Linked DNA regions of Catalinimonas alkaloidigena. The protein of the gene in region 3 binds, or shares a complex with, the protein of the main gene of each other region. Links are inferred from orthologs where the notes say so. Each region holds a gene or a part of one and is shown on either strand. Other genes may lie near its edges.

Region 1 (2,999 bases), on a different replicon or contig from region 3:
GCTCCAGGTCATTCTTGGCCAGAGGTTTATTCAGATCTACCTGATAGATCTTCTTCACTTCGCTCGACGGGTGCGATAGCTTGTCGGCCAGTGCGCCGTCGTTGGTGAAAAGAAGTAATCCGGTCGTGTTGCGGTCTAGGCGCCCTACGGGATAAATGCGCTCTTCAGCGGCATTTTCCACCAATTGCATTACCGTTTTGCGTTCCTGCGGATCGCTCAGCGTCGTGATAAAGTCTTTGGGTTTGTTCAGAAGCACATACACCGGCTTTTCAGGAGACAGGCGACGACCTTTGTACTTCACCACATCGTCTCGCTTCACCTTGGTGCCCAGTTCCGTCACTACGTTTCCGTTCACTTCAATCTGCCCTGCGGCAATCAGTTCGTCGGCTTCGCGGCGGGAGCAGACACCCGAGTTGGCGATGTAGCGGTTCAGGCGAAGAATGTTGGGGTCGCTTTCCGCTGCCGGTGCTTTGGGTTTCCGGTTCGCCTCGAACGATTTGCCGCCCCGGGAAGGACGACGATCCGAGAAGGAGTCTTCCTGAAAAGAACGCCGGCGATCGCCGCGACGTGAGTCAAATTCGGAGCGATCAGAAGACGGCTTGCGAGGACGATCCGATTTCTTGTCTGAGAATTTGCGTCCCTCCTGGCGTGCATACGGGCGTCCCGAAATTTTGCCGTAGTCGTCGTTGCGGTCGTTCGCGACACGTTTGCGTACGCGTTTTTCACCGGCATCACGGTCGTCGGAGCGGCGAGAAGAACGAGGCGACGGTTCGTCGTCGAAACGCTTGCGAGGGCGTTCGTCGTCCCGGGGCTGTCCCCCCTTGTCGGGGCGATCGCGTCGGAAGGGTTTCTCTTGAAACGACGCAGGCCGCTCGGCACGGTGCTCTCGCTTGGCAGGCGTCCGCGCTGCTTTGCGACTCGGTTTTCCAGGAGATTCGTCCGTGAACTCCTGGTTCCAGTCGAACTCTTTGTCGAAGACCGAACGGTCCTGTTTCTTCTGCGTTACGTCGCCACGTTGCGGTTTGGGCGGTGCAGGCTCGGCGGCTTTGGCAGGGCGCTGCGAGGATTTTTTACGTCCGTACGAAGTATCGTTGTAATAAGCCCGCGACGCAGCGTCTTCTGGTTGCTCAGAAGCAGAACGCTGGGGCGAATCGGACGGATCAGGTGTCTTTTTCATAACCTTAAAATGCAAAGGTACGAATCAACACCGAGCCGCCATGGATTAGTTCAGTTTGGGTTGCCAATCTCGGCTTTGGGCTGCACTACTTCCTTCAGCGTGGGCAAATCTTTCAGGCTGTTGAGGCCAAAATGCTCCATGAAGCGGCGACTGGTCCCGTACAGGAGCGGCCGGCCCGGGGTTTCGGCCTTGCCCAGAATCTCCACCAGTTCTTTCTCCAGCAGCTTTTGCAGAGCGTAGTCGCAGGTAACGCCCCGGATTTGTTCCACCTCGGTTTTGGTAACCGGCTGTTTGTAGGCGATGATCGCCAAAGTTTCGAGGGCAGAAGGCGAGAGGCGCTTCTTGGAATTCTGACGCAAGAGCGTTTGCACTACCGGCTGAAAATCGGGCTTGGTCATGAACTGATACCCGCCCGCAAGGGCACACAGCCCGAACGCATACATCGGCTGGTCGTATCGCTGGCGGAGGGCTTCCAGGGCTACGGTAATGTCCTCGTCCGAGATGGTCGCGTCGTAGGTTTCGCACAGACAGCGCTTGAGCTCTTCCGGGGTGATCGGTTCGGTCGCGCAGAAGATCAGCGCTTCCACCTGGCATAGTAATTCAGAGTGCATAGGGCAAATAAACAAAACTTCCGATTAACCCACGGTTTCGTGCGCTAATCGGAAGTTTTGCGGTTAGGTTGTATTAGTTAACGCGGTTCATTTTGGCTTCGATCGAGTGCTGGGTGTGGGGCACCGCGCGCAAACGTTCCTTCGGAATCAGCTTGCCGGTATCGACGCACAAGCCATACGTGCCGTTTTTGATGCGGATCAAGGCTTGTTCAAGCTGTTGAATGAATTTCTGCTGACGGGCCGCGAGCTGGTTGAAGTTCTCTTTTTCCAGGGCATCGGCACCGTCTTCCAGCACTTTCATGCTGCTGGCAGTGTTTTCCGTACCCGAATCGTTGCGCCGCGTCAGGGATTCTTTGTAGAAGGCCAATTCTTTTTTCGCTTTTTCCAGCTTACGCAGGATCAGCTCTTCAAACTCTTTCAACTCTTCTTCAGAGTACCGTATTCTTTCTTCTTGAGCCATTTATTTAGAGGTTGATGGTGGTGTAATAATTATTGAACACATAAACTAAACAATATACATCCGAAATTCGCTGCAAATTTAAATAATTCCGTTTCCACCTGCTTAACGATTGTTGAATATAGTTACATATAAAAGAATAAAATTTTATGAATCGAATAATTGGCCTACGCCATAGAAAATTTTATTTCCAAAGAATGTAATATTTGGTTACCAAATCGATAATAAGAGGTTAAATTGCTAATTGGCCTCTCGAGTAAAGATGCCAATTTAAATCCTATTGTTTTAAGGATATGAGAATAAATTTACTTTTTATATTTCTATTTGTGACGCTAACCTCACATGCCCAAACCTTCGGGATTGTTGTCCACGGCGGGGCGGGGACCATTCGCCGGGAAAGTATGACGCCCGCGCAGGAACAAGCCTACCGGCAAACCCTGGAAGAAGCCATCAACCTCGGATACGACGCGCTGGCCCGTGGTGAAAGCAGCGTCTCAGCCATTGAACTGACCCTGCATCATCTGGAAGATTCGCCCTTGTTCAATGCAGGCAAGGGGGCGGTCTTTACGCACGAAGGAAAAAACGAAATGGACGCTTCCATCATGGACGGGAAGACCGGCAACGCCGGGGCCGTAGCGGGTGTAACCAACATCAAGCATCCGATTTCGGCGGCCATCAAAGTGATGAATGCCTCGGAACACGTCATGCTGACGGGTACGGGCGCCGAAACGTTTGCGAAAGAACAAGGCCTGGA
Region 2 (4,169 bases), on a different replicon or contig from region 3:
CTTGTCGGGACCGGCCTGGTGCTGCTTCTCGCCAGCTTCGCCAGCGGAATTGTAGGCTGGATACAGACCGGACGCAACCCGGAACTTTACTCCGCCACAGGTCTGGCCATTGCGGGCACGTTGCTGGGCGCCTTCGGCATGGCGCTCGTAGTAGCCGCCCTATTGCGGCACAACACCGGCGACGCTCCCGCCCCCTGAGGACACTTCGCTACACCAGTTCGCGCAGATCGACCGGAATAACGGTAGAAACGCCCTGTTCGACCATTGTGATGCCGTAGATCACGTCCACGCTGCTCATGGTGCGTTTGTTGTGCGTAACGATGATGAACTGCGAATCGGACGAAAACTCACGGATGATGTTGTTGAACTTGTCGATGTTGGTATCGTCCAGCGGCGCATCCACCTCATCGAAAATACAGAACGGTGCGGGTTTGATCAGGTAGATGGCGAAGAGCAGCGAAATGGCCGTCAGGGTTTTCTCCCCACCCGACAACTGGTTGATCGTCAGCGGGCGTTTGCCTTTGGGCCGTGCCATGATTTCGATTTTGGATTCGAGCGGATCGGACGGATTGACCAGCGTCAGGTCACACGTATCTTCTTCGGTGAAGAGCGTGCGGAACACCTTCTGAAAGTTGAGCCGAATCTGCTCGTAGGTCGAGAGGAAGTTCTCTTTCGCCACCAGGTCGATCTCGCGGATGGTGTCCACCAGCGACTGACGCGCCGATTCCAGGTCGCGCTTCTGGGACTCGATAAAGTCGTAGCGCTCGCGGATTTCCTCGTAGGCTTCCATCGCCATCGAGTTGATCGGCCCCAGTTTTTCGATCTGATCGCGCAGCGACTGTACACTTTTTTTCAGCCCTTCTTCCGATACCCCGACGTATTGTTCGGGCATGTCGAGCTTGGCCAGATCGCTCAGGTTGAACTCGATCGACAAACGCTCGCGCACCGTGGCCAGGTCCATTTGGGTATCGCTGAGCTTGCGTTGCAATTCCTGCAACAGCGCGTCGTTGGCCTCGCCCTTCCGGCGCAGGTCCCGCAGGTCACGCTCCAGGGCATCGCTTTGTCCGCGCACCGCGAAGAATTCCTGTTCCGCCTCGTTGACGCCCTCCTGCACGGCCGTCTGTTCCTCGTACAGTGCTTTCAGGCCATCGTCGTCATTACCCCGCGCTTCCAGCAGGTTTTTCAGTTCCTGCTCCGTTTCGACCAACGTGCGCTGGTTGTCCTGAATGCGCTGTTCGTTGACTTCGTACGAATCTTCCTTAAACTCAATTTCCTGGCGGAGGCTGTCTTGCCGCAGGGTCTGCTGGTGAAACGCCAGATTGGCCTGATTGAAGACCTCACCCCGCTCTGCCACCAGCGCCTGCTCCTCTTCCAGTACGTGCTGCTGGTCTTGCACCTGCGCCTCTAGCGTCGCGAGTTGTGCCTTGCGCTGGTCCACGTCCGGCGTCAGGTCGGCGATGTCGTCCTGAAGTTGCACCTGCCGTTCCTGAAGTTCCTGGCGACGCAGAGCTTGGTCGTCGGCGAGGCCCGCCAATTGCTCGAAGCGCGCACGCTGGGCCGCCAACTGCTGCTGACGGCTGTTGATCTGCTGCTCGATTTCCTGAATTTCGGCCTGCCGGGAAGCGGTGCGTAGGGTCTGCCGCCGGGCTTCCAGAGTAGCTTTTTCAGCTTCGAGAGTTTCCTGTTCAGCTTCCAGTTGGGTGATTTCTTCCTGCAGGGTCGTGAGGCGCTGGGCCTGCCCCAACCGCGTGCCGGCAAACGCTCCGACCGAGCCCCCCGACAGGCTGTAGGCCCTTAACAGAAACTTGCCGTCGGTCGAGACGCACGTTTGCCCCGGTGGCACGTCCGACGCCGCAAACCCGGGCGTTACGAAGTAGACACGGTCCAACATGAAGTGGACCAGCTCGGCATAGCGCTCGTCATACTGTACCACCGAAAGGGCCGGAACGGCATCGGCCAGCGCCGGCACGGGCCGCGACGCGTATCCCTGAAAACGGTCCAGTACAAAGAAGCTGGCTTTGCCGCGCTTGGCCTGGTCCAGCAACGCGATGGCAGCTTGCGCCTGCGAGTCGTGCTGCACTACGTAGTAGTTCATCCAGGGCTCCAGAAAATGCTCCAATGCCGTGCGGTACTCGTCCGGGCAAGAGATGATTTCGGGCAGCAGCGGCGTTCGTGTGGCGGTGGCCGATCCATTCTGCTGCCACGACTCCTCCTTGCGCAGAAAGCGCGTTGCTTCCGGGTATCCTTCCAGGTTTTCGACCAGAGCCCGCGTCAGTTTGTATTCGTTGCGCAACGCGTCATGTGTCCGGTGCAGACGCGCCAGTGCATCGCGGTGCTGTTCCCACTGCTGCTCGGTACGTTGCAGTTCCTCGCGGCGGGCGTTTTCGGCTTCCTGCAACTGCCAGCGGGTTTCCTGCTGACCCGCCAGTTGTTCGGCTAGGTCGCTGATGTCGGCTTCCAGTTCTACTAGCCGGTCGCGATGCCGGTCGGTTTCGCGGGTGCTGTTCTCCAGCTCCTGCCGGATGGTGGTCAGTTGTTGGGCGTCCAGTTCCAGACGTTTGGTCAACTGAAAATACGCGTCCTGCGCCTGTCGTAATTGCGTGGTCAGGCGGTTGGTTTCCTGCTGCTGGGCGGTAAGTTGAGCTTTTTGGGCTTCCCAGGCGGCACGGGCCTGGGTCATCTCTTCCTGATGGCGCAAGGTGGTCGCTTCGGTCTCCGCTAACGCTTCGCGCAACTGTTTCAGCCCCGACGCAACAGCTCGGTTCTGCTGCTGGTCCTGGTCGATCTGGCGGCGCAGGCTCTCGGCTTTGTCGCGCAACAACTGGTGACGCTCGTGGCGTACTTTCTGCTCGCTCTCGCGCTGGCGAATGGCTTCCTGCTTTTGTGACAGCACTTTCCGTCGGCTGGCCAGCAAATGTTCGACTTCGGCCATCTTGCGCCGCAACCCTTCGAGCACCTCCTCCGATTCGGCCACTTTGCCGCGCACTTCGGTACGTTCGGTGGTCAGGCCCTGAATCTGCTGTTCGAGGCGCTGCTGCACCGACTGCCGGCTCTGCACCGTGACGAACGCCAGCGCCATCCCCGCCGATTTGTACATGTCGCGCATCTCAAAATACTTTTTGGCCTGCCGGGCCTGCCGCTCCAGCTGCTTCATGTTTTTGTGGATCTCGTGCAGCACATCCTGCACCCGCGACAGGTCCTGATCGACTCCCTCCAGTTTACGGAGGGTTTCACGTTTGCGGAGTTTGAATTTGGAGATGCCCGAGGCCTCTTCGAACAGGGTACGGCGGGCGTTTTCGCGGTCGTTCAGAATGTCGTCGACCATGCGCAGTTCTATGATCGCGTAGCTGTCCGACCCGATACCCGAATCCATAAACAGGTTGGTGATGTCCTTGAGGCGACACACCACGCCGTTCAGCAGGTATTCGCTGTCGCCGGAGCGGTAGTAGCGCCGGGCAATGGTCACCTCCGAATACTCCGTCGGCAAAATGCCCTTGTCGTTCAGGAACGTGAGCGACACTTCGGCCATTTGCAGCGGCTTGCGCTTTTTGGTGCCGTTGAAGATCACGCTCTCCATTTTGTCGGACCGCAGGGCGCGCGTTTTCTGTTCGCCAAGTACCCAGCGGATGGCATCGACGATGTTGGATTTTCCGCTTCCGTTGGGGCCCACCACGCCGGTAATGCCCTGATCGAAGTGAAGCACGACCCGATCGCCGAAGCTCTTAAATCCCTTTATTTCTAATTTACTAAGCTGCATATATCACCGGCCAAACTTTGAAAATTTGGCGTATCTTTAGCAAGTTCAAATCACGAAATTAAGGGCCTTCCGGCAATTCTCAACCGTTTTTAGCGTAAAAAAGGAGATGGACGCTTCGGATATTCTTGTGTATGTATTGGGGGCGCTGATCTACCTAGTGGCCACGTTTGTGAAAATGCGCCGCAAAGCCGCCACGCGCCAGCAGCAGGACGAGTCAACGCATCTGCCGCAAAGCCCGCTGGAGTCGCTGTTTGGCGAAGAAGAAGACGAAGAAGAGATCCGCCCCCGCAGAATCGAAACCCGCGAAACGTGGGAGGAGGCCGAAAAAGCCGCCGAGAAGGCGCAGCAGAGCGTTGCCCGCAAAGCACAGCAGGTGCGCGAACGTACCGAGCGACGCTTTCAACAGGCCGAA
Region 3 (2,800 bases):
CTTCTTCTCCGAAACAGAGATCGTCTAAACGAAACGCGATATTAGGATTAGCCCTCTTTCCCCGAAGAGGGCTTTTTTGTGCCTTTGAAGAAGACGCGCCGCACCCAGCGGGGCAGGAGCAAAGCACCAATCAATAGGTAAGGATAGTACGTGAACATTCGCCAGAACAGTGCCACAGCCGTGCTGAAGTTGCCCAGAAACTGTTTGAAAAACGCATCGAAGGCGATTTCGGCAAGGCCAGCCGCCCCCGGAGTCACCGAAATCAGCATGATGACCCACATCACGACCTGACGGAAGAAAATCAGTACGTGCTCGGGACCAGTTACGGGCGTGAACGCCGCAATAAGACAGTTGAGCATCAGGTACCGCGCCGACCAGACGAACAACGTCGAGCCGATGGCTTTCGTCCAGTAGCCGACGTCTTTGCCCTTCAGTTCCTTCGAGGCAATCAGGATTTCATTTCCCTGGATGTAAGCCGCCTGCCGCCACCGACGCAACGGACGCCAGGCCGTAAGGCGCAACAAAAACCACTTGAAGCCGCGCGGCCGCACAAACAGCGCAAAGGCCATCACGAAGGTGTAAAGAGCAATCAGACTCAGGCTAATCAGAAAGAAATACTGAAAGCTACGCCCGATCTGGAAGCTGAACTCGGAGATGTCGGGGAAGATCTGCGTGGGGAGAAAGACCAGGGCCAGTCCAGAAGCAAAAATGAAGAAGGCATTGTCGAGCACGGCCGTCAGCATCACATAGGCCAGCGAACGCCCGAACGTCAGCCCCTCTTTCATCAGAATAAATACCGCTACGGCTGTTCCCCCCACGGCCGAAGGCGTAACTGCCGAGGCAAACTCCCACAGCATGATGCTGTAAAAACTGCTGTTCCACGAAAGGTCTTTGCCGGTCAAGTGCCGAATCCGGTAGATGTAACCCGTGTCGCGGATCACCAGCACCACCAACGACGCCAAGATCCAGCCTCCGTTGGCGCGCAGCAAAAAGCTGAGGTCGTTCCAGGTATATTTGGAGACAAAAAGGTAGATCGTCACGCCGATGCCGATTAACATCGGTAACAAAATACGCGTGGGACTGAGTCGTTCCAGAAGTTGCTTCTGATTCTGATCCATGGTGGAGAGCGGGATCAGGCCGCTTTCAAAATTAAAAAGTTGTTGTAGCCCGCTTCGAGTTGAATCATCACGTGGCCGGTCTGCAACAGCTCCAGGATGGCCAGAAAATTAAAGACCGTGGCCAGTCGCGACTTGTACTCTTCCAGAAGCTGCGTAAACGTCAGGACCGGTTGCCGTCCGATTTTATCCATAATCTTAGTTTTTTGTCCCTCAATGGTATACTCGTATTGTTTTACCACATGGACATTCTGCTGCTGGCTTTCGTCGTAGCGCCGCATGGTGCGGTGATAGACCCGCATCAGTTGATACAAATTTAAATGTTGCCATTCGGCCTCAGCATCAATGGCTTGCAGTGCCCGCTCAATTTCGTCGGATGCGTTGCCACGCGTCTCACGTAAGGCTTGCTGCGCTTCTCGCTCCGAAAACTCCGCCATTACCGACTTATATTTACGGTACTCGAGCAGGCGTCGGGTAAGTTCTTCGCGGGGATCTACCTCTTCGCCCATTTCGTTGGTTTCCTTACGGGGTAGCAGCAACTTGGCCTTGATGCGCATCAGCGTGGCCGCCACCAAAATAAACTCGCTGGCGACCTCCAGGTTGAACGCCTCCAACTTGCGCAGGTACTCCAGAAACTCGTTGGTGAGGTGGGCGATGGGAATGTCGTAAATGTCCAACTCGTCCCGCTCGATAAAAAAAAGGAGCAGGTCGAAGGGGCCCTCAAAAATTGGTAACTTTACCTCGAAATTCAATGCGTAGCACTTCTACTGGTTGTTACCGCAAAGTACTTAACTTAAAGCGAAAACAGGCTCTGTGGTGTCACGAACCTGGCCGCATTTTTCTTTCAGCAACTCAACCCATGGAAAACAAAACTGCTTGTCCTCATGTTGAATTGCTTGGAGTAACGTTAACCTTATGCTGATAAAGCCCGGCCCCCTATTGGCGCAAATCAATTCCCCTGCCGATCTGCGCCAACTTGATAAAACACAGTTGTTGCAAGTCTGTCATGAGCTTCGGCAGTTCATCATCGATAACGTGTCGGTCTACGGAGGGCATTTTGGTGCCAGTCTGGGCGTGACGGAACTCACGGTCGCTCTTCATTACGCCTTCAATACGCCGAACGATCAACTGGTTTGGGACGTGGGGCATCAGGCGTATGGGCACAAAATACTCACCGGACGGCGGGAACGCTTTCATACCAACCGGTACTACGGCGGCATTTCGGGCTTTCCGAAACGCAAGGAAAGCGAATACGATGCCTTTGGGGTAGGCCATTCATCTACGTCCATTTCGGCAGCGGTGGGCATGGCGGTGGCATCTGATTACCTGGGGATGAACGACCGGCAGCACATTGCCGTGATCGGCGACGGAGCCCTGACGGGCGGCATGGCCTTCGAAGCGATGAACCACGCCGGTGGCCTTTCGAACGCCAACCTGTTGATTGTGCTGAACGACAACTGCATGTCGATCGATCCCAATGTAGGGGCCTTGAAGGAGTATCTGACCGACATCACCACATCGCAGACGTATAACAAAGTACGTGACGATGTATGGACCCTCCTGGGTAAGTTCAGCAAATTTGGCCGCAGTGCCCGCGAAATCGCGTCGAAGGTAGAGACAAGTCTTAAGTCGCTTCTCCTGAAGCAGAGTAATTTATTTGAAGCGCTTAACCTTCGTTATTTCGG

Evidence for each region. The genes of interacting proteins can lie anywhere in the genome.
Region 1: BLR44_RS10025 (region 3) and scpB share a complex: the UniProt entries of both Bacillus subtilis proteins name them as parts of the cohesin-like complex. The link is inferred for Catalinimonas alkaloidigena from one-to-one orthologs.
Region 2: the proteins of BLR44_RS10025 (region 3) and smc are in contact, whole or in part, in a crystal structure (PDB 3ZGX), measured with the Bacillus subtilis proteins. The link is inferred for Catalinimonas alkaloidigena from one-to-one orthologs.

The regions. Positions count from the first base shown.
Region 1 is NZ_FNFO01000010.1:37,012-40,010, reverse strand. Bases 9-2,936 are described here. They hold scpB (SMC-Scp complex subunit ScpB), read right to left. Parts: upstream 1,789-2,936; coding sequence 1,228-1,788; downstream 9-1,227. Other genes in these bases: BLR44_RS21455 (isoaspartyl peptidase/L-asparaginase family protein), read left to right, coding at 2,539-2,936; BLR44_RS21460 (TraR/DksA family transcriptional regulator), read right to left, coding at 1,862-2,248; BLR44_RS21470 (pseudouridine synthase), read right to left, coding at 9-1,177. In the rest of the region: more of BLR44_RS21470, read right to left, coding at 1-8; more of BLR44_RS21455, read left to right, coding at 2,937-2,999. UniProt on the Bacillus subtilis protein: Participates in chromosomal partition during cell division. May act via the formation of a condensin-like complex containing Smc and ScpA that pull DNA away from mid-cell into both cell halves.
Region 2 is NZ_FNFO01000002.1:555,959-560,127, reverse strand. The notes cover bases 9-4,106. They hold smc (chromosome segregation protein SMC), read right to left. Parts: upstream 3,758-4,106; coding sequence 209-3,757; downstream 9-208. Other genes in these bases: BLR44_RS05655 (hypothetical protein), read left to right, coding at 3,864-4,106; BLR44_RS28530 (hypothetical protein), read left to right, coding at 9-198. Also shown: more of BLR44_RS28530, read left to right, coding at 1-8; more of BLR44_RS05655, read left to right, coding at 4,107-4,169. UniProt on the Bacillus subtilis protein: Required for chromosome condensation and partitioning.
Region 3 is NZ_FNFO01000003.1:664,138-666,937, forward strand. What follows is about bases 1-2,729. They hold BLR44_RS10025 (segregation and condensation protein A), read right to left. Parts: upstream 1,868-2,729; coding sequence 1,133-1,867; downstream 1-1,132. Other genes in these bases: BLR44_RS10015 (nucleoside-diphosphate kinase), read left to right, coding at 1-28; BLR44_RS10020 (lysylphosphatidylglycerol synthase transmembrane domain-containing protein), read right to left, coding at 48-1,118; dxs (1-deoxy-D-xylulose-5-phosphate synthase), read left to right, coding at 2,031-2,729. Outside these bases: more of dxs, read left to right, coding at 2,730-2,800. UniProt on the Bacillus subtilis protein: Participates in chromosomal partition during cell division. May act via the formation of a condensin-like complex containing Smc and ScpB that pull DNA away from mid-cell into both cell halves.